Regions from separate parts of the Lamprobacter sp. genome, predicted to be linked through region 1. Evidence: predicted binding sites of a transcription regulator. Region 1 holds the regulator's gene; each other region holds the start of a gene.
What was found. Region 1 encodes FNR, which switches genes on or off when oxygen is low (the NO sensors DNR and NnrR bind a similar motif). Its sites were predicted from a motif close to TTGATNTANATCAA; they were not measured.
Positions count from the first base shown of each region.

Region 2: a site for FNR is predicted at 3,921-3,934, ahead of VBE63_RS20660 (hydrogenase small subunit). Genes of this name have one in related genera too.
Region 3: a site for FNR is predicted at 2,585-2,598, ahead of bchE (magnesium-protoporphyrin IX monomethyl ester anaerobic oxidative cyclase). Genes of this name have one in related genera too.

Region 1 is NZ_JAYESN010000026.1:43,129-50,796, forward strand. Features, by position in the region: gene eno (phosphopyruvate hydratase) at 1-587, opposite strand, end outside; gene kdsA (3-deoxy-8-phosphooctulonate synthase) at 665-1,498, opposite strand; gene VBE63_RS09250 (CTP synthase) at 1,498-3,192, opposite strand; gene VBE63_RS09255 (sulfur globule family protein) at 3,450-3,851, shown strand; gene fnr (fumarate/nitrate reduction transcriptional regulator Fnr) at 4,152-4,910, shown strand; gene dnaQ (DNA polymerase III subunit epsilon) at 5,022-5,765, opposite strand; gene rnhA (ribonuclease HI) at 5,812-6,291, opposite strand; gene VBE63_RS09275 (class I SAM-dependent methyltransferase) at 6,281-7,048, opposite strand; gene VBE63_RS09280 (transglycosylase SLT domain-containing protein) at 7,188-7,668, shown strand, end outside.
Region 2 is NZ_JAYESN010000121.1:193-7,860, forward strand. Features, by position in the region: partial or broken gene VBE63_RS20645 (nickel-dependent hydrogenase large subunit) at 1-416, opposite strand, end outside; gene VBE63_RS20650 ((Fe-S)-binding protein) at 413-1,825, opposite strand; gene VBE63_RS20655 (nitrate reductase) at 1,822-2,472, opposite strand; gene VBE63_RS20660 (hydrogenase small subunit) at 2,637-3,701, opposite strand; gene VBE63_RS20665 (quinone-dependent dihydroorotate dehydrogenase) at 4,830-5,918, shown strand; gene VBE63_RS20670 (hypothetical protein) at 6,266-6,622, shown strand; gene VBE63_RS20675 (FAD:protein FMN transferase) at 6,717-7,668, shown strand, end outside.
Region 3 is NZ_JAYESN010000084.1:4,063-11,730, reverse strand. Features, by position in the region: gene VBE63_RS18180 (DUF29 domain-containing protein) at 1-359, opposite strand, end outside; gene bchE (magnesium-protoporphyrin IX monomethyl ester anaerobic oxidative cyclase) at 620-2,356, opposite strand; gene VBE63_RS18170 (ABC transporter ATP-binding protein) at 2,697-3,542, opposite strand; gene VBE63_RS18165 (iron ABC transporter permease) at 3,661-4,677, opposite strand; gene VBE63_RS18160 (ABC transporter substrate-binding protein) at 4,814-5,773, opposite strand; gene VBE63_RS18155 (hypothetical protein) at 5,785-5,931, opposite strand; gene VBE63_RS18150 (TauD/TfdA family dioxygenase) at 5,947-6,822, opposite strand; gene VBE63_RS18145 (DUF2490 domain-containing protein) at 7,285-7,668, shown strand, end outside.

The DNA.
Region 1 (7,668 bases):
CCGCGCCCATTCAGCACGGCTTTCAGTGCATGGAAGACCTCGGCGCCCCAGCGCACGGCCTCACGCAGGCTCGGTGCGCCAACTGGTAAGATCATGAACTCTTGGAAGTCGACGCTGTTATCGGCGTGCTCACCGCCGTTGATGATGTTCATCATTGGCACCGGGAGGCGATAATCGCCGTTACCCAGGGATTGATAGAGTGGCACAGCCTTTTCTTGCGCGGCCGCGTGGGCCGCGGCCATGGACACGCCAAGGATGGCGTTGGCTCCGAGCCGCGCCTTATTCTCGGTGCCATCGAGCTCGATCATGGCCCGATCCAGCGCCTCCTGATGGGTCACTTCAAGGCCTGCGACCACATCACGCAGCTCGCCATTCACATTGGCACAGGCAGTCAACACGCCTTTGCCAAGATAGCGCGATTGATCACCATCTCGTAGCTCAAGGGCCTCGCGCGAACCGGTCGAGGCGCCGGACGGCACCGCGGCCCGACCGAGGGCACCTTCGGCCGTGATCACATCCACCTCAACAGTGGGGTTACCGCGCGAATCCAGGATCTCACGGGCGCGGACATCAACGATTTCAGACATGGGGTGAACCTCTTTGAAAGCGCAAAAAAGGGTGTAGCTCAGGGACCAGCGCGACGCTCGATTCGCGATTGGGTCTGTTAGAGCCGTTGCTCCGGAAATCCATGGATCTTAACCAGCCGATCAAGCTCCGCAAGGGTTCCCAAGAGCTCGGCCATCCGATCTAGTGGCCAGGCATTGGGTCCATCACTCTTTGCCTGGTCCGGATTCGGATGGGTCTCCATGAAGAGGCCGGCAACGCCCGCCGCTACAGCAGCGCGCGCCAAGACAGGCACGAACTCGCGCTGGCCGCCCGAGCTGCGCCCTTGGCCACCCGGCAGCTGCACCGAGTGTGTCGCATCGAACACGACCGGACAGGCTGTCTCGCGCATCACCGCCAGCGAGCGCATGTCCGAGACCAGGTTGTTATAGCCGAAGCTGACCCCGCGCTCACAGACCATCAGTTCCTGGTTGCCAGTTGAACGCGCCTTTTCGACCACAAGCGCCATATCCCAAGGCGCCAGGAATTGGCCCTTCTTGATGTTCACCGGCCGTCCTTGCGAGGCGACCGCCAGGATGAAGTTGGTCTGACGACAGAGGAATGCCGGCGTCTGCAATACATCGACGACGGCGGCGACCTCAGCTAGCGGCGTCTCTTCGTGCACATCTGTCAGCACCGGAACACCGATGCGCTCGCGAACCCCCTCAAGGATCTTCAGTCCATTCTCGACACCTAAGCCGCGAAAACCGTCGATCGATGAACGATTGGCCTTATCGAAGGAGGACTTGAAGATGAATGCCATCCCCAAGGCCTGGGTCATCTCTTGCAGTCGCCCGGCGGTCTCCTGCGCCAACGTCTCGCTCTCGATCACGCAGGGACCGGCGATCAGGAATAGCGGATGTTCAAGGCCGACCTCGTAGCCGCAGAGTTGCATCAGACCAGCTCCTTCGGCCCTTTAAGTGGCCGCGATGCACTGGCATGGGTGCCGGTCAGCTCGCGGCCCTTGCGCTGTTGATACGCCAAGGCCGCTTCGATGAACCCACGGAACAGCGGATGGCCGTCACGCGGAGTCGAGGTGAACTCAGGATGGAACTGACAGCCGACGAACCAGGGATGATCGGGGATCTCAACGATCTCGACCAGTTTCGAGTCCAACGACCAGCCAGAGAAGCGCAGCCCAGCGTCTTTCAAGACATCACAATAGCGGTTGTTGAACTCATAGCGATGCCGGTGCCGCTCGCGCACCTGGGGGGTGCCGTAGGTTGCGCGCGCCAGGCTTCCCGGCTCCAACCGGCAGTTCTGCCCGCCAAGGCGCATGGTGCCGCCCTTATCGGATTCCGCATTGCGCGTCTCGCGCTTGCCCTGTTCGGTTTGCCACTCGGTAATCAAGGCGATCACGGGATGCGGCGTCTCTTGCTGGAACTCGGTGCTATGGGCGCCCTCCAGCTTGGCCACATTGCGCGCGTACTCAATGACGGCGACCTGCATGCCAAGGCAGATTCCCAGATAGGGGATGCGCTGCTTGCGCGCATAGCTCACCGCGCCGATCTTACCCTCGATGCCACGCTCGCCAAAGCCGCCTGGAACCAACACCGCGTCAAGCCCATCGAGGCAGCCCGGCCCCTTGGTCTCGATCTCCTCCGCGTCGAGATAACGGATATTGACCCGGGTGCTGGTCTGCACGCCGGCATGGATCAGGGCCTCAGAGAGCGACTTATAGGCCTCGGTCAGCCCCATGTACTTGCCGACCATGCCGATGGTGACCCGCTCTTGCGGATGCTCGAGCCCCTTGAGCACCCGCTGCCACTCGGACAGATCGGCCTCCGGAACCTCGAGGCGGAATTGGTTGACCACCAGCGCATCGAGCTCCTGCGCGTGCAACAGCATTGGAATGCGGTAGATATGATCGGCATCGATCGCTGAGATCACCGCCCGCTCCGGAACATTGGTGAAGAGCGCGATCTTACGCCGTTCCTCATCTGGCAGGTCGCGTTCGGCGCGGCAGAGCAGGATGTCCGGCTGGATACCGATCGAGCGCAGCTCCTTGACCGAGTGCTGAGTCGGCTTGGTCTTGATCTCGCCGGCGGCCGGGATGAACGGCACCAGGGTGAGGTGCATGAACAGCGCGTTCTCGACGCCGACCTCGACCCGCATCTGCCTGATCGCCTCCAAAAAGGGCAGCGATTCGATGTCGCCGACAGTGCCACCGATCTCAACGATGGCGACATCGGTCTCGTCGGCACCGAGGCGGATCGACGCCTTGATCTCGTCGGTGATGTGCGGGATCACCTGCACGGTACGACCGAGGTAGTCGCCCCGGCGCTCCTTGCGGATCACGCTCTCGTAGATCTGGCCGGTGGTGAAGTTGTTGTTGCGCCCCATCCGTGTGCGGAGGAAGCGCTCATAGTGTCCGAGATCAAGATCAGTCTCGGCACCATCATCGGTGACATAAACCTCACCATGCTGAAACGGACTCATGGTGCCCGGATCGACATTGATGTAGGGATCGAGCTTGATCATCGTCACCTTGAGACCGCGCGCTTCGAGCAGCGCAGCCAGGGACGCGGACGCAATACCTTTGCCGAGCGACGAGACAACGCCGCCGGTAACGAAAATAAACTTGGGCATGACCTGTGGAGGCAGACGACTTGGGTCTGGATAGGATACCCCTCTCAAGGTAGCAAATTGGCTGCGACCTCACAATTCCGACCGAGAAAGGTCCGATGCCATGGCGTCGATCATGGACTTCACAAGCAGTATCCGCTGCACGTATACTCCGCGGCGTTCGTTCTCTGCGGACCTCCATCGCAGCTCGACGCGGAGCTGACCCACACAGATCGCAGGGGCTGCGGCGGATCGATTTACCACCCTTACGGAGCATCACAATGAACAAGTTTGCAAAGGTCATGGGCATTGCCGCCATTGCCACCAGCGCTGCCTTCTCGATGAGCGCTGCCCAGGCATGGTGGGGCGGCCCCGGCTACGGTGGTCCTGGCTACGGCAACGGTTGGGGCGACGGCATGGGCGACATGTTCAGCGACATGTTGGGTGACGGCTACGGCGACTTCAACATGAGCATGAGCGGTGGTGGCCGGGGTTATGGCCGCGGGCGCGGCTATGGCTATGGTCGCGGCTATGGCGACGGTTACGGCTATGGCTACCCCGGCTATGGCTACGGCTATCCAGGTTACGGCTATGGTGCCCCTTACGGCTACGGCGCCCCTTATGGCATGCCTTACGGCGCGCCGATGGCTCCAGCCGCCCCGGCTGCTCCTGAGGCCAAGTAAGTAACGGCTCATTACCGTTTCTGCCCAAGCCGCGCCTCGGCGCGGCTTTTTCTATTTTCCGCCGGCCGTGCCCAAGGGCTGTCAGCGAGCGCGCAGATGGCCCTGATCGGAAGCGAGCACCGGACTGTAACGCCCTCATCGTCACGCTTGCCGCCCCTCGCGACAGCGTTTGCGTGTGCCCCGCGAAATCCTGACCGTTAATTTCAATACGCAACGCGCGTGTATGCAAATCAGATTGACGCTTGATGCATGTCAACTTGAGTTGCAGAATACGGTTAAACCACACACTGGAAGCTTGCTTTGACTCAGCGAAAAGTTATCTCGTTCGACACGATCCGAGTCGCCTGCAAGAATTGCTCACTATCGCAGCTCTGTCTGCCGATGGGACTCGCGCCGGAAGATGTCGATCGCCTCGACTCCATCATCAAACGCTCTCGCCCACTGCATCGCGGCGACCACCTGTTCCGAGGTGGCGAGCGTTTCCGCTCCCTCTATGTCGTCAAGACGGGCTCGGTGAAGACCTATGCGCCGAGTGAGGAAGGCGGCGAGCAGGTGCTTGGTTTCCATCTTCCCGGTGAGATCATCGGCCTGGATGCGATCGACAAGTCTTGCCATGCCTGCTCTGCCAAGGTGCTCGAGACCTCAGCGATCTGCGAGGTGCCTTTCCAACGCTTCGAGGAGCTCGCGGCCTCGATCCCCTCGCTGCAGCACCAGATGTATCGTCTGTTGAGCAAGGAGATCGGGCAGGACGCCGATATGCTGCTGCTGCTCGGCAAGAAGAATGCCGAGGAGCGACTCGCGGCCTTCCTCACCAGCATGTCGAGCCGACTCAGCAAGCGTGGTTTGTCGCCAACCGACTTCTACCTGAGCATGTCCAGGCATGAGATCGGCAGCTATCTTGGTCTCGCGGTCGAAACCGTCAGCCGGCTCTTCACCCGTTTCCAAGAAGACGGCATGCTCCGTGTCGATCGCAAGCACGTCGAGGTACTCAACCTGAGCGCGCTCGAGATGATGGCCGGTGCACCGCCATCCAGTGCCCATAAACAGCGCTCGAATTGACCGCGGCACCGTCCTGCCAGATTCAAACGCCTTGCCGGGTTCAAGCCCCTCGGCACACCGGAGTCTGTTTGCCGAACCCAGGTAGGTAAGACTCCGGCATGGACGATGGGCCTAGGGTGCTCTGGTCTTGCCCGACAACGACATCCAGACACAGCCGCCGTCGCTCGCAGCGTTGATCGCCTGGAGACGGGCGAGGTGTGCAGAGCGTTCAAGATCTGTCGCACGCAGGATGCGCAGTGGCGGCCTGTCCTTCCGCACCCGTCTCGGTAAGACCCCAGCCTCGGCCTGCCCGCCGTGATGATCAGGGGTGGACTCGCTGCCGAGCGCCAGCGCGACCTGACCGCCGGTCATCGCCAGATAGACGTCGGCAAGGATCTCGGCGTCAAGCAAGGCCCCGTGCAAATCGCGGCGACTGTTATCAATCTCGTAGCGCCGACAGAGCGCATCAAGGCTGTTGCGTTGCCCAGGATGCCGCTGCCGCGCTAATGCGAGGGTGTCGACAACCGTGCATAAATCCTCGATGCGGGGGGCATTTGGACGCCATTGGCTCAGCTCATGATTCAAAAATCCGACATCAAACGCGGCATTGTGGATGATCAGCTCGGCGCCACGCAGATAGTCAATCAACTCTTCGGCGATCTCGGCAAAGCGCGGTTTGTCGGCGAGGAAGGCATTCGAGATCCCATGCACCGCAACTGCTCCGGCATCGATCTCGCGATCCGGTTGAAGATAGCGGTGAAAGTTGGCCTTGGTCAGCTGGCGCTCAACCACCTCGACACAGCCGATCTCGATGACCCGATGCCCTTCGCTGGGCTCAAGCCCGGTGGTTTCCGTATCGACAACAAGCTGTCGCATCACACCCTTCCTAAACTGTTTAGCCTGGGAGATCTGAGCCTGGGGATCAGGCCCGCTTTGGGATGCCCCGGTTGGCGAGTTGGTCGGCACGCTCATTCTCCGCATGTCCACTGTGGCCGCGGACCCAACGCCAGCTCACGCGATGGCCAGCCAGTGCCTGATCGAGACGTTGCCAGAGATCCTGGTTCTTCACCGGACTCCCCTGCTTGGTCATCCAGCCATTGCGCTTCCAACGCGCCATCCAGCGCTCGACCCCATCCTGTACATAGCGCGAATCGACGGTCAGTATCACGCTGCTCTGCCGCTTGAGGGTCTCAAGTGCTTGAATCACTGCCATCAATTCCATCCGGTTATTCGTGGTCTGCGACTCACCTCCGAAGAGCTCCTTCTCGTGTGCGCCATAACGCATCAACGCCCCCCAACCACCGGGCCCCGGATTCCCCTTACAGGCGCCATCGGTGAAGACCTCAACGGCCGTTGGGCGTTCATTCTGCGCCTTTGCGGCAGACAACTGACTAGCGGACATGATGACCTTCACGGGCGGTTGGCTTCACGGCGCCGCTGGGCAGAAATGCTGGGCGTTGTCTCCAGCGCGGTCGCAGCGGAGTGGAAAGGCTCACGCGCTTGACCGCGCGCACCACATAGATGCCACCAAACAGGGGCCACCAGCGTGTACCGGCTTCTTCGAGCCAATTGAGGCGCTGGCTAAAGGCGGACCGCAGAGGTGGCCGAAATAATAACCAGTGTCGCACCTCCAACTGAAAGCCCAGCAGGTCGAGCCAGTCGATGAGGCGGGATGAGGTTAACTGATTGCCACCCCAGGGTGCTTGCCGATGGCGCAGCGCCCCACGCATCAGGCCCCAAGGACTCAATGGATTGAAGCCGATGATCAGGATACGCCCCTCCGGGATCAGAACACGCTCGGCCTCGCGCAGCACGCGTTGCGGCTGCAAGGCGAAATCGAGCGTGTGCGGCAGCAGCAAGGCATCAACACTCACCGGCGCTAATGGAAGCTCAGCCGGTTTCGCGCGCAGGGGCGAGCCTGACCAGTCCGAGCAGGGGGGTTCGCTGAGCACCACATGCGACCGGATACGGCTATGCTCGAAGGCGCCACGGAAGTCGCTCATGCAGCCGACCTGCACCAGAAAATGGCCAAAGGAATTCTCGATCATCCGTTCGATACATTCACGCTCAAGCTGAACGACCTCGCGGCCAATTGGCGTCTTGAACCACTCAGCAAGGTCATCCAGAGCCGCGCTGTCGTCCTGCTGGCGGGACATCATTGAAGGGCTCGACATGGATCGCACCTTGCGCTGGAAAGTGCGCTGGAAAGCCTCCGGGTTTTCCCGTATATTTGAGCCGCGAAGCGCGACAAAACAAGAACGAAGCGCATCTTTTTCTCCAGTCGCTGCTCGGTCTTTTATGCAAAGTGCTGCTCGAACCTCCCTGCTTGCCTGCGTCGCGATCGGCCTTCCGCTCCAGCTCATCGGCTGCGCCAGCCACCAGCCGCCCGAGGATACCATCGCCAGTAGTGGCCAGACCTTTTCGGTCTCAGCTCGAGAGTACGGCTATGTTCGCCCCGCGATCGACGTCCGGGTCATCGGTCGCGACGACGGCAAGACTAGGAGCCGACATCGCTATGTCGATCGCGGAGCGGGCGGCGATCTCTGGGATCGCGTCCGTCATGGCGAACGCCTTGGGATCCACCATCATGAGCGCGTCGAGCGGGCGGTGCGCACACTCAAGCAGAACAGCCATTATCTCACGGATCTGAGCAAGCGGGCGCAGCCCTATCTGCACCTGATCATTGAAGAGCTCGAGCGCCATGGTCTGCCGGCCGAACTAGCCCTGCTGCCCGAGGTCGAGAGCCGCTATAACCCGCACGCAGTCTCGCCTAAAAGCG
Region 2 (7,668 bases), on a different contig from region 1:
GTGCCGATCGACTGCGCCAGCTCCGAGGTCTTCTTCGGGTCGGCTTGCAACGAGCCGAGCAGATCGACCCAGTCCAAGGCGTGCAGGTGATAAAAGTGCATCACATGATCGTGCACATACTGGCTGCCGATCATCAGGTTGCGGATCAGCTCGGCATTGGGCGGGATCTTGTAATCCAGGGCATCCTCGACCGCGCGCACCCCGGCGATGCCATGCACCAGGGTGCAGACGCCGCAGATGCGCTGCACGAAGGCCCAGACCTCCCGCGGGTCGCGGCCCTGGACGATGGTCTCGAGCCCGCGCACGCTGGTGCCGCTGGAGTAGGCTTGCTCGATAATGCCGCCGTTCATCTGCGCCTCGATGCGCAGATGACCTTCGATGCGGGTGATCGGATCAACAACAACGCGGGCACTCATGCGGCTGCTCCTCGGGCTTGGGCTTTGGCGGTGGACTCGTCCTCGATCAGATGGTCGGCGACCAGCTCGACCAGGCTGTGGACCTTCTTATCCCAATGGTTCTTTTGGCGGCCGGACTCGAAGTTGAGCCGGCAGCTGGCGCAGCTGACGACGACCGACTCGGCGCCGCTCTCGTTGACCTCGCGGATCTTGATCTTGAACGACTCATCGCGCAGTCGGGTGGCGTCTTCGAGCAGGAAGATGCCGGCACCGCCGCCGCAGCACCAGTTGTATTCCTTGTTTGCCGGCATCTCGACCAGGTCGGCATCCATCGCCGCCAGTACCGCGCGCGGCTCGTCGAAGGCGCCGCCGCGACGTCCGGTCTTACAGGGGTCGTGGAAGGTGACCTTGCCCTCGAACGGGGTCAGATGCAGCTTGCCGGCCTTGGCCTGTTTGCCGAGGAACTCGGACATGTACATCATCTCGAACGGCAGCCCGCCGCTGCTGAGCATCGGGTTCCAACGCAACGCCGGGTAAGCATGGCCGCACTCGGCGATGACCAGGATCTTGGCCTGAACGCGTTGGGCGGCGGCGATGATCGGGTCGACCTGTTTCTTCCACAGCGACATATCGCCCGAGAGCAGCCCGAAGTTGGCGCTCTCAAAGCCGTCCGAGCAGATGGTCCAATCGACGCCAAGGTGGTTCATGATCTTGGCCGTGGCGAGCAGGCCATTGCCGTTGGCGACCAGGTCGACCGCTGAGCTCAGCACCATCACCTCGGCCTTGTCCTTGTCGATGGGGATCTCGATGCCCGCCTGCTCGCGGATGGTATCGACCATCTTGTGCAGCGCCTCGGGTGAGGAGCCGAACACCGTGCCCATCTGTTTCTGCTCCATGCGCAGGGCGGCCAGCTCCGGTGGCACCAGCTCGGCGGCGACCATGGCGGTGCGCATGTGATGCACCAGCGAGGCGGTGTCGATGCCCATTGGGCAGACCATGGTGCAGCGGCCGCACTCGGAACAAGAGTCGTAGATCAGCTCCTTGGCCTGCTCGAAGTCGGAGAGCTTGACCGGCTGCGTGATCAACCGATGCCACCAGCGCATCGGGCTGATCTCGCGCTGATAGACCCGGCGGTAGAGGTCCATCTTGCGCATCGGCGCGTATTTGGCCTCACCAGTGGCCTGGAAGTAATGGCAGGCGTTGGTGCATTGGCCGCAATGAATGCAGCTCTCGAGCCAGACCGCCTCGTCGGCGTTGGTCTCCTCGACCAGGGTGTCGACGGCGCCCTGGAGGCGCTTCTCGTCGGACTTGGTCGGCTTCGGCGCCATCTCACGCAGCAGGCCGATCTGGCTGGCCAGGCCTTGGTAGACCTGCTCGAAGCTGGGAAAGATGGCTGTGGCTGTGGCGGCCGTCGTGTTAGCAGTGCTCATATCCGAACCCCCTTGTGGGCGTAGGCCAGCCCGCTCTGGGCGCGGGAGAAGATGAACCAGAACGCATGCATCAGCTTGCTGAACGGCATGTAGGCGAACAGCAGTGCGGAGCTCAGGATGTGCAGCGCGAGCATGGTCTCGTAGCGCAGACCGACATGGGCAAAGGCCATGAGGCCGGTGAGCAGCGGCAAGGCGACGATGATCCAGGTGACGTAATCGCCGAGCGTTGAGTTGTAGACCGCGGGCTTGGAAAGCCGGCGGACGATCAGCGCGATCAACGAGACCAGGGCAATGGTGCCGAGGGCTACGCCGACGAAGTTCGGCAGTGCTGGCCAGGACAAGCCGGTTAGACTTGTGATGAATTCGATGTGCGGAACGATACCGACAACGACCAGTAAAGTGGCGATGTGGAAGACGTAGGCAACAACGGTCTGATAACGCGTCGTGGTGGTGAACTCACCGCTCGGCCAAGCGCGACTGAAGACGGTGCGATAGCCCTTAAAGTTGCCAAAGGCATCGCGCGGGCGCGAGAGGTCGGCGCCGCGCGTGAGGGCAAGGACGCCGATGATCCGCAAGGCGATGCCGGCGGCCATGATGATGAGTGCGGCATGAATCGCAGGGCCGCGGGCGAATTCGAGCAGTGTCATGGGGTTCCGTTCTCCTGAGGAAGTTGGTGGTTCGATTGTTCTTGTTGTTTGTGCTGATTGAGTGGCAGGGGGCTCGGGCGGCGACCGTTCTGCGGGGCGCACCCGAGACCCCTTGACCTTGTCGTGCTCTCGTCTCTCGCTGGGGGCTTCTCGTTGGTCGCCGTCTAGTCGCTGCTGTGCTCGTGGGCTGCCAGGTCGGTCTTCTTGCGGCGAGCGAGCACGGCTGCTCCGGCTCCAGCCGCGGCTCCGGCGATGGCCGCAGCACCGAGCTTGGCGCCGTCACCAAAGTTGCCAGTGGCGACCGACTGATAGATGCCGCCCATGTCCCAGAACCTGGGCTCCGAGCAACCGATGCAGCCGTGTCCGGACTGGATCGGGAAGCTGACGCCGTTGTTCCATTTGATATGGGCACAGGCGTTGTAGGCGATCGGCGCCTTGCAGCCGAGCTTGTACAGACACCAGCCCTTGCGCGCGCCTTCGTCGTCGAAGGTCTCGGCAAACTCGCCGCGGTCGTAGAACGGGCGGCGATAGCAGCGGTCGTGGATGTTCTCGCCAAAGAAAGCGACGGGGCGGCCAAGGTGGTCGAGCTCGGGCAGGCGTCCAAGGGTCAGGTACTGGGCGATGACGCCGGTGATCGCGAGCGGCATCGGCGGGCAGCCGGGCACATTGACGATCGGCTTGTCCTTGATGATGTCGCCCACCGCGACGGCGCGGGTCGGGTTGGGCTTGGCCATCGGGATGCCACCGTAGGCTGAGCAGGTGCCGATATTGATCACGGCGGCGGCATTCGCACAGGCCTCTTTCAACATCGCGAGGTTGCTGATGCCAGCGACCGTCGAGCAGTGTTCATCAAGCGGGATGGAACCGTCGACCAAGACCAGATATTTGCCAGCATTCTCGTGCTGGGCCTGCTCGCGGGCCTGCTCGGCGGCCTCGCCGGAGGCCGCTTGTAGGGTGTGGTGATAGTCGAGCGAGATGAAGTTGAACATCAGCGCTTCGATGGATGGCGAGCTGGAACGGGTCAGGGCCTCGGTGCAGCCGGTGCATTCTTGGAAGGACAGCCAGATAACGGATGGACGACGGGCGCTAGAAAGGGCTTCGGCCATGGCTGGAGCGATACCTGCCGGCAAGGCCATTAAAGAGGCGGTCGTCGAGCAAAATTTAAGAAAGGCGCGACGGCTGACCCCCTGGCTGCGCAGTAATCCGCCTAGGGTTGGCTCATTCGGCATCTTGGTCTCTCCTTATTTATTGGTGGTCTTTGTTGGGTCGCGCCAAGTAGAAGTTGGCGTATTTCTTATGGGTTGCGAATTATCAACGATTTCGCCTTGGTGGGGCCATAGAACCAGCTGAATTTCTTAGTGTTTTTGTTGGTTTGCTGAGGCTTTGGCTCCGTCGTCATTACTCTAGCTGATGGGGGTAAAAAGTGATGCAAGTCTCATCTTTTAAAACTGATCTGCATCAATTATTAATGGAACTCCAAGTGCGCAAGGCGGGATTCGTGCGTTTTTTCTGCTAATTCGATAATCGGTGAGCTATTAATCTGCCAGGATAATTAGTTATTAATGGCACAGAATAATTAATTGTTAATATTGTTGTTTGGGCAGGCGGTTGCTTCCCGCTTTGGTCTCGTTGAGGAGACTATCGACGAGCTGGATGTACAAAACCGGGCCCAATCTGGAGAGGGGTGAGGGGTGAGGGCGGCGGGACGAGGGCAAGGGCAAGGGTAAAGCCACGAGCGAGTACTTGGAGCGATTGCAAAGCGGACCTAGGGGGCAGGGGCAGGTGCAGCGGCAGGGAGCAGGGAGCAGGGAGCAGGGAGCAGGGAGCAGGGAGCAGGGAGCAGTGCCGCTTAGGTTTGCGGCTCTGCGATGACGCTTTGGGCGCTGCTCAGGGTTGGTGGTCGGTAATGGATGTGGGTGGTGGTTGGTGGCTTGATGAGCGCCGACTTGTTGTCAGCGGTCGGCGCTCAAGGGGTCGGGAGGGACAGTTCGCGCTGCTCGGCTTAGCCGATGAGACCATAGGCAACCAACACCAGCATCAGCAGGACAGCGGCGATGGAGACGATCTCTCCACCGTTGAGGTGCTTGAGTGCGAGCAGATATTTCATGGCAGCAGACCTTTGTTTCGGGTTGAATGGATGGTTCGATCGCTGGATCGACGGATGTTCCAGTCGGCATACACAGGACAGGGCGTTAAGATGAACACTGGCGATGCGTTTGCGACCGCCTGACGCCTAAGCCCTTATAGTTTATTAGCATATACTGGATTAATTGCAATTGCGGTATCGCAATCTGCCGGTTTCTGGGCCGTGAAGCGCGAACCAAGTCACATCAACGCTCAACGCAGGGGAGAGACCCATGACGACAGAGGGATCGAGCCCGATCACTGCAGCGTCCGCCACCGGCTTGCAGGTCGGTCCGCTCTGGGGGCTGCTGCGTCCACTCTTGTTTCGCCTCGATGCCGAGCGGGCGCATGGCATGGCAATGGCGCTCGCAGCGCGTTGGTCAAAGGCCTTCAGTGGCAAGCTTGGGGAGGCGGATCAGGCTCGTTCGCCTGGCCTACGCTTGCGGGCCATGGGTCTCGGCTTCCCGAATCCGATCGGCTTGGCGGCTGGCTTGGATAAGGACGCTGAGGCGGTGCCTCTGTGGCAACAGTGCGGCTTTGGCTTCATTGAGGTCGGTACGGTTACAGCCTTGCCGCAGCCTGGAAATCCGCGCCCTCGTCTATTCCGGCTACCAGCCGATGGCGCGCTGGTCAATCGTATGGGGTTCAACAATGCTGGCGCTGAGGCCATGGCGGTCCGGCTGACCCGATTGCGTGAGCGCGAGCTGATGCAGGTCCCGCTCGGGGTCAATCTCGGCAAGTCCAAGGTGACGCCGGCGGCGCAAGCGGCGGCTGACTATCAGCGCAGCAGCGCCTTGCTCGCCGAGCTTGCCGATTACTTGGTTGTCAATATCTCGAGCCCGAATACGCCGGGACTGCGCGATCTGCAAACCGGGGACCAGGTGCGTGCCCTCGCAGAGGCGGTGCAAGGGCCGAATCAGCGCCTGACACAGCCGCGACCGGTGTTGTTGAAGCTCGCCCCGGACCTTGCCGATGCCGATGCGATTGCCTGTGCCGAGGCGGCGATCGAGGCGGGTTGCGCGGGACTGATCCTGACCAACACGACGATCGACTTCAAGGGGCTCAGCGGTGCGACAGTCGGCATGAGTGGCGGCCTCTCTGGTCGTCCGCTGTTTGCGCGCAGCACCCGACTGCTGGGCTTGGTCCGTGAGGCGCTGGGGCCAGATCCCATCTTGATCGGTACCGGCGGTATCTTTACGCCAGAGGACGTGGCCGCGAAGCTGGAGGCCGGGGCTCAGCTCGTGCAGCTCTACACCGGGCTGATCTACGCTGGGCCTGGGTTGGTCCGGCGTTTGCTGTGCGCATTAGAGAGCCACCCATGAGCCGATCCCTGAGGATATCCTTGACGAAACCTTAGATGAAAAGGCGATTGCCGAAAAAGCTCGTACCGAATTGAGCAGGATGTTCGCTTGCCTTCGAGGAGCGTCAGCCGGGATCATTGCGGGGCTATCTGACCGGGCGGCACGACGAAGAAGGCGAGCGAAGAAACAGCAAGGCGGTATGGGCTTTGACAGAAATCGCCTAAGATTCCGACGCAAGGGGCCTCGGGATCAGCTCGGAAGGCGCCGATGCTGATGCACCGACGGGAGGCGAGGGTTGCTTCTTTCTGGCCTGGTGCCAGATGTGGGCCTCAGAAGCGATATTCTTAAAGATGCAGAAGAGGCAGACGATGCAGGATCGACCCCAAATCAAGACTGCGCTGCCGAAGCGGCGCTACCAGATCGGTGATCATACGGCAACCTTGCTGGGCGAGATCGAGAGTGATGACGATCACCGCTATCGATTCATCCTGGCGCTGGTGCCCATGGGTGAGCAGGAGCCGGTGCTCTATGTGACCAGTCAGCAGGCAGCTGCGGATCATCGGGGAGAAGGTGCCTATGATTTGCGCCTGATCAGCGCCAGCCTCACCGATGTGCTGGATACGGCTGACCGCTGGGAGAGTCTGGATCAGTTCGCCGAGCAGGCCATCGATCTCGCGCAGCAGGTGCTCGGCCTGCGCAATCAACAGGTGATCAAGCTCATGTGAGTCGGGTTCTGATGCTGGGGTGTCGGAAGGGCGCTCGCGTCCTCCTGCTTGGGTCGAGGCTAGGCGCTTTCCATGAGAAACCGGTGATCTCTGCATGATACTGAAGCTGGATGACGGCGATGCGCCATGGCCTGCCGACGCCCCCTCGCGGTTCTTCGCACCGCTGCATGGGTTGCAACGCTGGATTGCCTCGGCCTCTGTAGTCTTAGTCTCCTTGGTTCTAATGCTGGTCGGTTGCGGCCAGGACTCGGAGCAGCGTCTGCTCGTCTTGCGCGGCGCGACGATGGGAACGACCTACAGCCTGCAGGTCGTCGACCCGCCTGGGGCTTTTGATCGATCGGCACTGGCCGAACAGGTTCGCGCGCGGCTCTCGGCCATCAATGACCTGATGTCGACCTATCAGCCGAGCTCGGAACTCTCGCGCTTCAATGCGAGCAGCACGACCGACTGGTTCCTGGTCTCGCCGGAGCTGGTGGCTGTGGTCAGTGCGGGGCAGGCGGTGAGCGAGGCGAGTAATGGGGCCTTCGACATCACCGTTGGACCGCTGGTGAATCTCTGGGGCTTCGGGCCGACGCCCAGTGCCGAGGACTTGCCGACAGCGGGTGAGATCCAGGCGGCGCGGGCGCGCGTCGGCTGGCGCCAGCTTGAGGTGCGGACGCAGCCGCCCGCGTTGCGCAAGTCGCGTCCGGATCTTTATGTCGACCTCTCGGCGATCGCCAAGGGCTATGCGGTTGATCAGCTTGCGGCGCTGGTGGAGTCACAGGGTGTCAGCGATTACTTGGTCGAGATTGGGGGCGAACTGCATGGCCGTGGGGTCAATGGTCGCGGCGAGCCCTGGCAGATCGCGATCGAGCGCCCCAACGCGAGCCAGCGTGAGGTGTTCCAAGTGGTCGCCCTGCGCGACATCGGCATGGCCACCTCGGGTGATTATCGGAATTTTGTTGAGATCGATGGCCAGCGCTATTCGCATACCATCGATCCAGCCACCGGGCAGCCGGTTCGGCATCGGCTGGCCTCGGTCACGGTGTTGGCTGATGACTGCATGC
Region 3 (7,668 bases), on a different contig from region 1:
GCGTCGGCATAGGCATCAATGCTGGTTTCTTCTAAGACCGACTTTAGGCCGGGCGACTTGCGCAGCAGGACACTGATCTGCTGGCGCTGTTCGATGATCGTCGAACGCCAGCTATCGCCCTTGAATTCGCGCCAGCGTTCGCTGAGCGTTTGGTATTGGAATTGCCACTTGAGCAGGTGTGCGATCAGGATCAAAAAACGGCTATGCAATTCGCGCCGATCACTTTTACCCATATCGCTCAACTCTTCCAATAAGTGTTCGATATCCAGTTCCTCGAAGCGACCGGCGCGTAATAATTCGGCGTTGCGTTGCGTCCATTGGGAGTAGTCGGTCTGATAGAGAGAAGCGAGTTCAGTCATGGCGAATCCTCTCAACAAATTCTCTCAAAAGGCGTCTCCCCAATGAGACAAGGTCGCGCCTTGCCGTGATGCTCCCGGCAGGCACGATCAAACATCAGGATGAAGGCGATGTGATCGCCACTCGGATGCTGAGATTTGCACCTTGGCCTCGCCGCACTTGCGTGTGGCCGGGCAAAGACCGACGCTGACGCCTGGGCCTCTTCTGCCTCGCCCCCCACTTGCGCGGGGCGAGGCAAAGACGGAGACTCGGTCGGTTACGGCTAGGCCTCCTCAGCCACCGCCTCGCGCGGCTTGCTCGTCTGCAACTCTGGCATCGCGACAGTGGCGGAGGACGATGCTGGCCTGATGCCGCCACCGCAGCCACCCGGCTGACACTTTGGTGAGGCTTCGCCGCCGATCTCCAGGTCTTCCATCTGCTGATTGCCACCGCCGCAGGCCATGGGCACGGCTTGGCTGGTGCCGAGCGCCGGGCGCTTGGCGGCTGGGGCCTGCTTCCAAGCATTGTGATCCGGCTCGACGATCTTCGACTTGCTCTTGTCGTAGTCGAACCTGATCAGCTTCTTGAACATCGGCCCCCAGTAGTTCTGCTTGCCAAGCTGGTAGAACTTGCGCTCATAGGCACTCTTGAAGAAGGCCTTGATGCAGCCGATCAGGTACTTGCGACGGAAGGGGTCCTTGACCCAGGGGTACTGGAACAGCATCCGCTTCATGTAGAAGCGCCGATAGTTGGCCATGACGCCATCGAGCAGCTCGGCGCGGTCGATGCTATCCGGCTTCATGATCGGCTGGACGAAGTTGTACTTGGAGTAGTCGAATACCTCGACCCGGTCGCCCATCTCGGTGAACATGTCGGAGAACGGCCAGGGGGTATACATCGACCAGTTGGCCATGTCCGCGCCCCAGTCCATGACCATCTGATAGGTCTCTTCCAGGGTCTCGCGGGTCTCGTTCTCGAGGCCGACGATGAACTGGGCCTCGGTGACGATGCCGTTCTCTTGCAGCAGCTGCACCGCGCGCTTGTTCTGCTCGATCGTGGTCTCCTTGACGAAGCGGTCTAGGTTCAACTGCGCGGCGGCCTCGGTGCCGAGCGAGACGTGAACCAGCCCAGCCTTGCGGTAGAAGGGCAGCAGATCCTCGTCGCGCATGACGTCGGTCACACGGGTGTTGATGCCCCAATGGATGCCGAGATCCCGATCGATCAGCTCCTGACAGAACTCGACGAACTTGGCCTTGTTGATCTGCGGCTCTTCGTCGGCGAGGATGAAGAAGCCGACGCCGTGGACCTTCACCAGCTCCTCGATCTCGTCGACCATCTTCTTCGGATCACGCACGCGATAGTCGCGCCAGAACTTCCACTGCGAGCAGAAGCTACAGGTGAAGGGGCAGCCGCGTGCCATGTTGGGTGTGGCGACCGGCACGCCGAGCGGAATGTAGATGTACTTCTTCCACTCGAGGATGCCCCAGTCGGGCCAGATCGAATCGACATCCTTGATCGAGGGCTCGACCGGGGTGGCGATGACCTTGTTGTCCTCGTCCAGATAGGCAATGCCCTTGATCTTCTCGCGCTCAGTGGGCCAGCGGCCCTCGTCGATGGCGCGCACCAGGTTCAGCGTGACCGCCTCGCCCTCGCCACGCACGATGACGTCGATCCAAGGTGCCTCGCCGAACACTTGCTGGTACATGAAGGTGGGATGGATGCCGCCGAGCACCGTGATGGCGTTGGGGCATTCTTCCTTGGCGATCTGCAATAGCCGCTGCGCGGTGTAGATCATCGGCGTCATCGCCGTGGTGGCGACGATATCGGCCTTGGCGTCACGGATGGCGACCCGCAGCTGTTCTTCGTCGAGGTTGTCCACCAAGCCATCGACGAAGTGGTAATCGGTGTAGCCGCCCTGCTTCAGATAGCCAGCCAGATAGGCGACCCATGCCGGAGACCAGTTGCCGGCGATGTCCGCGGCGCCAGCGCTATAGTTGGGGTGGACAAAAAGGATGCGCATTGTCAGCTCCGATGAATCTTGCCGTCGCACGCGAGCGCCGACCAGCGGTGAAAGGGCACTGGGCCCACGTCGATCGCAGCCTGGGCAATGGCTGCTTCAGCCCCTGTTTGGTTGTCGAGGTGTAGCCTGTATGATTAGCTCGGCTGACAGTCTTCGCTGTCGTGCCAGCATGACAGTCGGAGACTATCATGCACCGTGCCTCGCTGACCTTGTCGTGCCGCAAAGCAGTTGCCCTGAATCAAGCGCTTCGGGCTTTGCTGCCCGACGTTACAGGGGAACCGCTGCTTGGCGTCATACGACCACAGGACCTCTGCATTAGGAGCATTTGCGGCTCCAACATTCACCCACCCTTGTCGCAGCTCCAAGGCACGATATAGCGGTGCAGCTGGTCGCCATCCTGATGTTCGCCGATGATCGCTTGCACGCCATAGACAAAGGCGAGATGCTCAGGGCTTAAGACGGTCTCGACCCGACCGCTGGCGACTGCGGCACCTTGGTCGAGCAGCAGAAGGCGATCGCAGAAGCGACTGGCCAGCGTCAGGTCATGCAGGACGACGATAACGCTCTGTCCGGTCTGGCAGCGGGCACGCAACAGCTCCATGACTTGGAGTTGATGCATCGGATCGAGCGCGGCGACCGGCTCATCGGCGAGCAGTACCTCGGCCTCGACCGCGAGCGCGCGGGCGAGCCGGGCACGGGCGCGCTCGCCACCGGAGAGTTCGTCGGCGCGGCGCCCGCGCAGCGACCAGAGGTCAGCCGCGTGCAGGGCCTCCTCAATGGCGCGCTCATCGGCCTGGGCATCGCCGGCCGAGCGATCCCGGCACGCCTTGCCGTGCAAGCCAGTGCCTAAGCCGCCGCGCCACCAGCTGCCGCGGTAGGGGTGGCGGCCTAGCGCGACCAGATCGTGGACGCTGATCGGCCACTGCAGGCGGTCGTCCTGGCTCAGATAGGCGAGCCGCTGCGCACGCTCGCGTGCCGACATCCGTGCCAGTGACTGCCCATTGAGACAGATGCTGCCTCGATAGGGCAGCACCTGGGTGATGGCCTTGATCAGCGTGCTCTTGCCAGCCCCATTTGGCCCAATCAGCCCAAACAGCTCGCCGGCCGCGATCTCGATGTCGAGGCTTGATAGCAGAGTCCTCCCAGCAAGCTCAACGGAGAGGGCTTCGATCGTCAATCGGCTCAAAACGACTGCCTCCATGAATGTTGCGCCAATGCCAATGCCAGCGCCAGAGAGACCTGAGTATCGAGCAGCGACCAGATCAGGCAGGTGCCGTTCGAGAAGGCCGCGATCATTTCCAAGCTCACAGCATATCCCTGCGCGAGCGCAGTACCAGCGCCAGGAAGAAGGGCGCCCCTACCAGCGCGGTGACCACGCCAAGCTGCAGCTCCTTCGGCGTGCCGATCAGCCGTAGCATGATATCGGCGGCGAGCACCAGGACCGCGCCGCCTAAGGCGCTTGGCAGCAGCAGCTGGCCCGATCGATATTGGACGAAGCGGCGCAGCATGTGCGGCACCACCAGGCCAACGAAGCCAATTGCGCCGGTCACCGCCACGCAGGCTCCGACGCTGAGCGCGGTGCCGACAATGATCAGCACCCGCAGTCGTGGAAGATTCACACCCAGGCTGGTCGCCTCTGCTTCGCCGAGTGCGAGCACCTCTAGCGCCGGTGCGGCAGCGAACAGCAGCAGCAGGCCGAGCAGCACGAAGGGCAGCACCAGGCGCAGATCGGCAAAGCCGCGGTCGCTGATCGAACCCAACAGCCAGAGCACGATGTCCTGCACATCATAAGGATTCGGCGCCAGATTCAAGGCCAGAGAGGTCAGCGCCGATGCCAGCGCCGAGACAGCGACGCCAGCGAGGATCAGGGTCAGGTTCGAGGAGCCTGCGCGCGCCAGCCCATAGAGAAACAGGGTCGCCAGCAGCGCGAACAGCATCGCCGTGGCTGGCAAGGCCCAATCGTTGATGGCGCTGAGGCCGAAGTAGAGGGTCAAGACGGCACCTAGCCCAGCGCTTGAAGAGATCCCCAGCAGCCCAGGCTCAGCCAGCGGATTGCGCAGTAGGCCCTGTAGTGCGGCGCCCGACATCCCGAGAGCCATGCCCACCAGCCAGGCCAATAGCACCCTGGGCAGCCGGATCTGCTGCACGATCAGTTGCTCTGTCTCTGGTCCACTTCCGAATAGGCCAGCGACAACCTCGCTCAGCGACAGTGGCGCGGCCCCAAAACGCAATGAGAGCAGGCTCAGGCCGAGCAGAAGCAGGACCAAGGCCGCGTTAAGGAGCAGCGCTGCGCGCTCAGGATAAGGAGAGCGGGCGCGCATCAGCAAGGCGCCCGCCTGTCGGGCTGCCAGCAGAAGCGCTCGTCAAGTCCGACAGGCGGGTGAGCGCCCAAAACAATCATGTCTCACAACCAATTGTTTGGAAAGTGCTGATCCGCGCCATCTGCGGTTGATCGACTCAGTGCGCGGGTTGGGGGTCGAAGAAGATATGAATCGTCTTCAACTGCTCGGCGATCAGCTCGGCGGCGTCGATCAGCTCCAGTCCGCCGCAGCCCCATCCGCTGTTGCTCGGCAGCTGAATGCTGGGTATCCGTGCCAGCAGTTGGTGCAGCAGCGGATGGCGACCGAAGCGCGCTGTCGACTGTGGTTGCGCCTGATCGAAGTAGCCGAGCAGGAAGATATCCGGTGGATCAAGCATCAACTGTTCGAGTGGCACTGTACCCCAACCGCGGATGCCCTGCTCGGCCGCGAGATTGCGCAGACCGAGCAATCCGAGCAGGGCATCGATATAGGTCTCACTGCCTGCGGTGCCGCCGTTGGGGCGTAGATAGAGCGTCTTGAGTGCCGCAGTCCGAGCCGGCAGTTGCTCCGTCAGCGCCTTGATCCGAGCCTGCGCGTTGGTGATCTCGCCTGCGCCCGCAACTTCGCGACCGATCGCTTGGGCAATCTCGCGCGTCATGGCGAGAGCATCCTCGACACCTCTAGGATAGGGTAGGGGGACGATGCGGATACCTTGATCAGCGAGCAGCTCAGCATGCAAGCGCGACGACCAGCCCAAATAGGTGAGCGCGATATCGGGCTGGAAGTAGAGCATCTCCTCGACGGCCGCGCGATTGGCTGGGTAGGCGGATGCGATCTCGGCGACCGGTGATTGCGCTGGGTCTTGCGCCTGGCGTGAGACTGAGAGGATCTGCTCCGGTGCCGCCAAGCGCAGCAGCAACAGGTCGGCGCAGAGGTTGGTGCTGATGACCGAGGGTAACGGCTGTGCAAGGGTAGGGAGCTCAGCGTTAGGGGGCACGGCGGAAGCGATGGACTCAGTGGCAAGCGGACGCTCCGGGGAGGTCTCCGAGCCATGCGCAAAGAGGCTGAGAAGCCATAGCAACAGCGATGACAACGACAAGGGGATCGGTCTCAGCATCGGAAGGTGGCTCATTCAAACAGTGCCTTGAGCAGGGTATTGCGGGCATTCTGATAGAGCCGGGTATCGACTTTGGTCGCTATGTCATCAATGCCCAGCTGCACGGCGCGTTCCCGCAACTGATAGATCGCCTGGATGCTTGGGTGAGCGGCGCTCAAGTCTTAGAACAGCACTCAGGTGCCCTGAATCCGATCATAGTAGCGTGCGCGATAGAGCAACCTGGGCACGGCGCCGTCACTGAAGCCGCTGCGGGTGTGCAGCACATTGTTGCTGATCAGTCCCCAACCGGATTCCAGACGGCCTTGTAGATGCCAGTCTGATGCCTGCTCGAGTGTGGCTTTCAGGGAGGCCACGGCCTCCTGTGTCAGCGGGTCGTCGCGCCAGGCGATATTGCGCGCTCGGTTGGTATAGCGCATGTGCAGCTGGCCGTCGGCGCGGACCGAGAACACTGGCCCGGTTCGATCCGGGCGCACTTGCTTGCCGTCGACATAGCTCGCTGGGATGGTCATGCACTCGGGGTGCATCAGCGCGCGGATGGACTCGGGTGATTGATCGCGCAGCAGGATGTAGACGATCTCGTGATCGAGCAGGTCGTTGGCGCCGCCCTGCTCGGCAGGATGGACGCAATGCAGCAGCAGGCTGTCGATGCGCTGCTCGGGCGCGTTGTAGTAGCCGTCGGTGTGCCAGGCGATGGGGCGGTTGGAGTAGGGGATATAGTCGCGATGCCGGGCGTCGGTCTGCACCGTCAGTGAGGTGATGGCGTCGTCATCGGCGCCGCGGTTGTGGTCGAGCCGCTGCAGCCCGAAGGCTGCACCGAGTTGGGTGGGGATCGCCTTGTCTGGATCATCGCCGGTCTTGCCGATGTAGATGGCCATATTGGCGCGCTGGCAACGCTCGAGGATGGCCACCTGCTCGGCTGGCCTGAGTTGGCGCGGGTCGTTGATCTCGACCAGGAGATCCTCAAGCCGGGTGGGTGCTTCGGCGAGCTTGCGTTCGCGCCAAAGCTGATAGGCGCTCTCGGCAGCGAGATCGAATGGCGATAGGGACATGAGTGATGCTTCGAGTCAGCGAGACGGTGACACCCATTCTCTCACGGTCAGCAAGGTTTTGGATGAGGTTGCCTGGGATGTAGCCTCGACATGGTGTCGCGTGATGTTGTGACTTGGCAAGAAGATGCTCGCGCAGAGACGCAGAGACGCAGAGGAAGAAAGCACTTGCTCGATGTTCCCAGTGCGCTTCTCTTGCCCTTCTCTTCTTCTCAGCGGCTTTGCGTCTCTGCGCGAGATATCTTTTCTTGTGTCGTCTACGCGACATGGCACCATCTGATTGACATTATGCGGAGGACGCACCCGTTGCCTGGCTAGATGCTGAGCTGGCCCGGGTATAGACTCGACAAGATATTCCTCATGACCCCTCTTGGTTCAGTCCAGTTACGAATGCTCGAACCCAATCCGAGGCGACCATCCCGACCATCTGTCCGACGACGCGGCATCAACGGTATGCGACGATTGTTGGCCGCCGTCGTTACAAGCTTGGCGCTGCTCTCGGCGGCGGCGCCGCTGATGGCTGAGCAGGATGCAGGTGCCAGCTACAACCTGCTATTGAAAGCCTCGCTGAGCGACGACTGGTTCCTCATCTCGCGCTCGAACCTGGCCTCGCGGAACAATTTTGAGGACAATTTCCTCGCCTTTACCGGCCTCGGGATCGGCTACCAGATGACCCCAAGCTTCAGTGTGCGTCTCGGTTATCGGCGTGCCTGGTTTCGCTTCACCGACGACTGGCAGCCCGAGAATCGCGGCTATCTTGAGGGCTATTTCGCCGAGCGCATCGGTGGTTTTCGCGTGACCAATCGTGCCCGAGTCGAGGTGCGGAGCTTCGATTGGCGCAGCGACGAT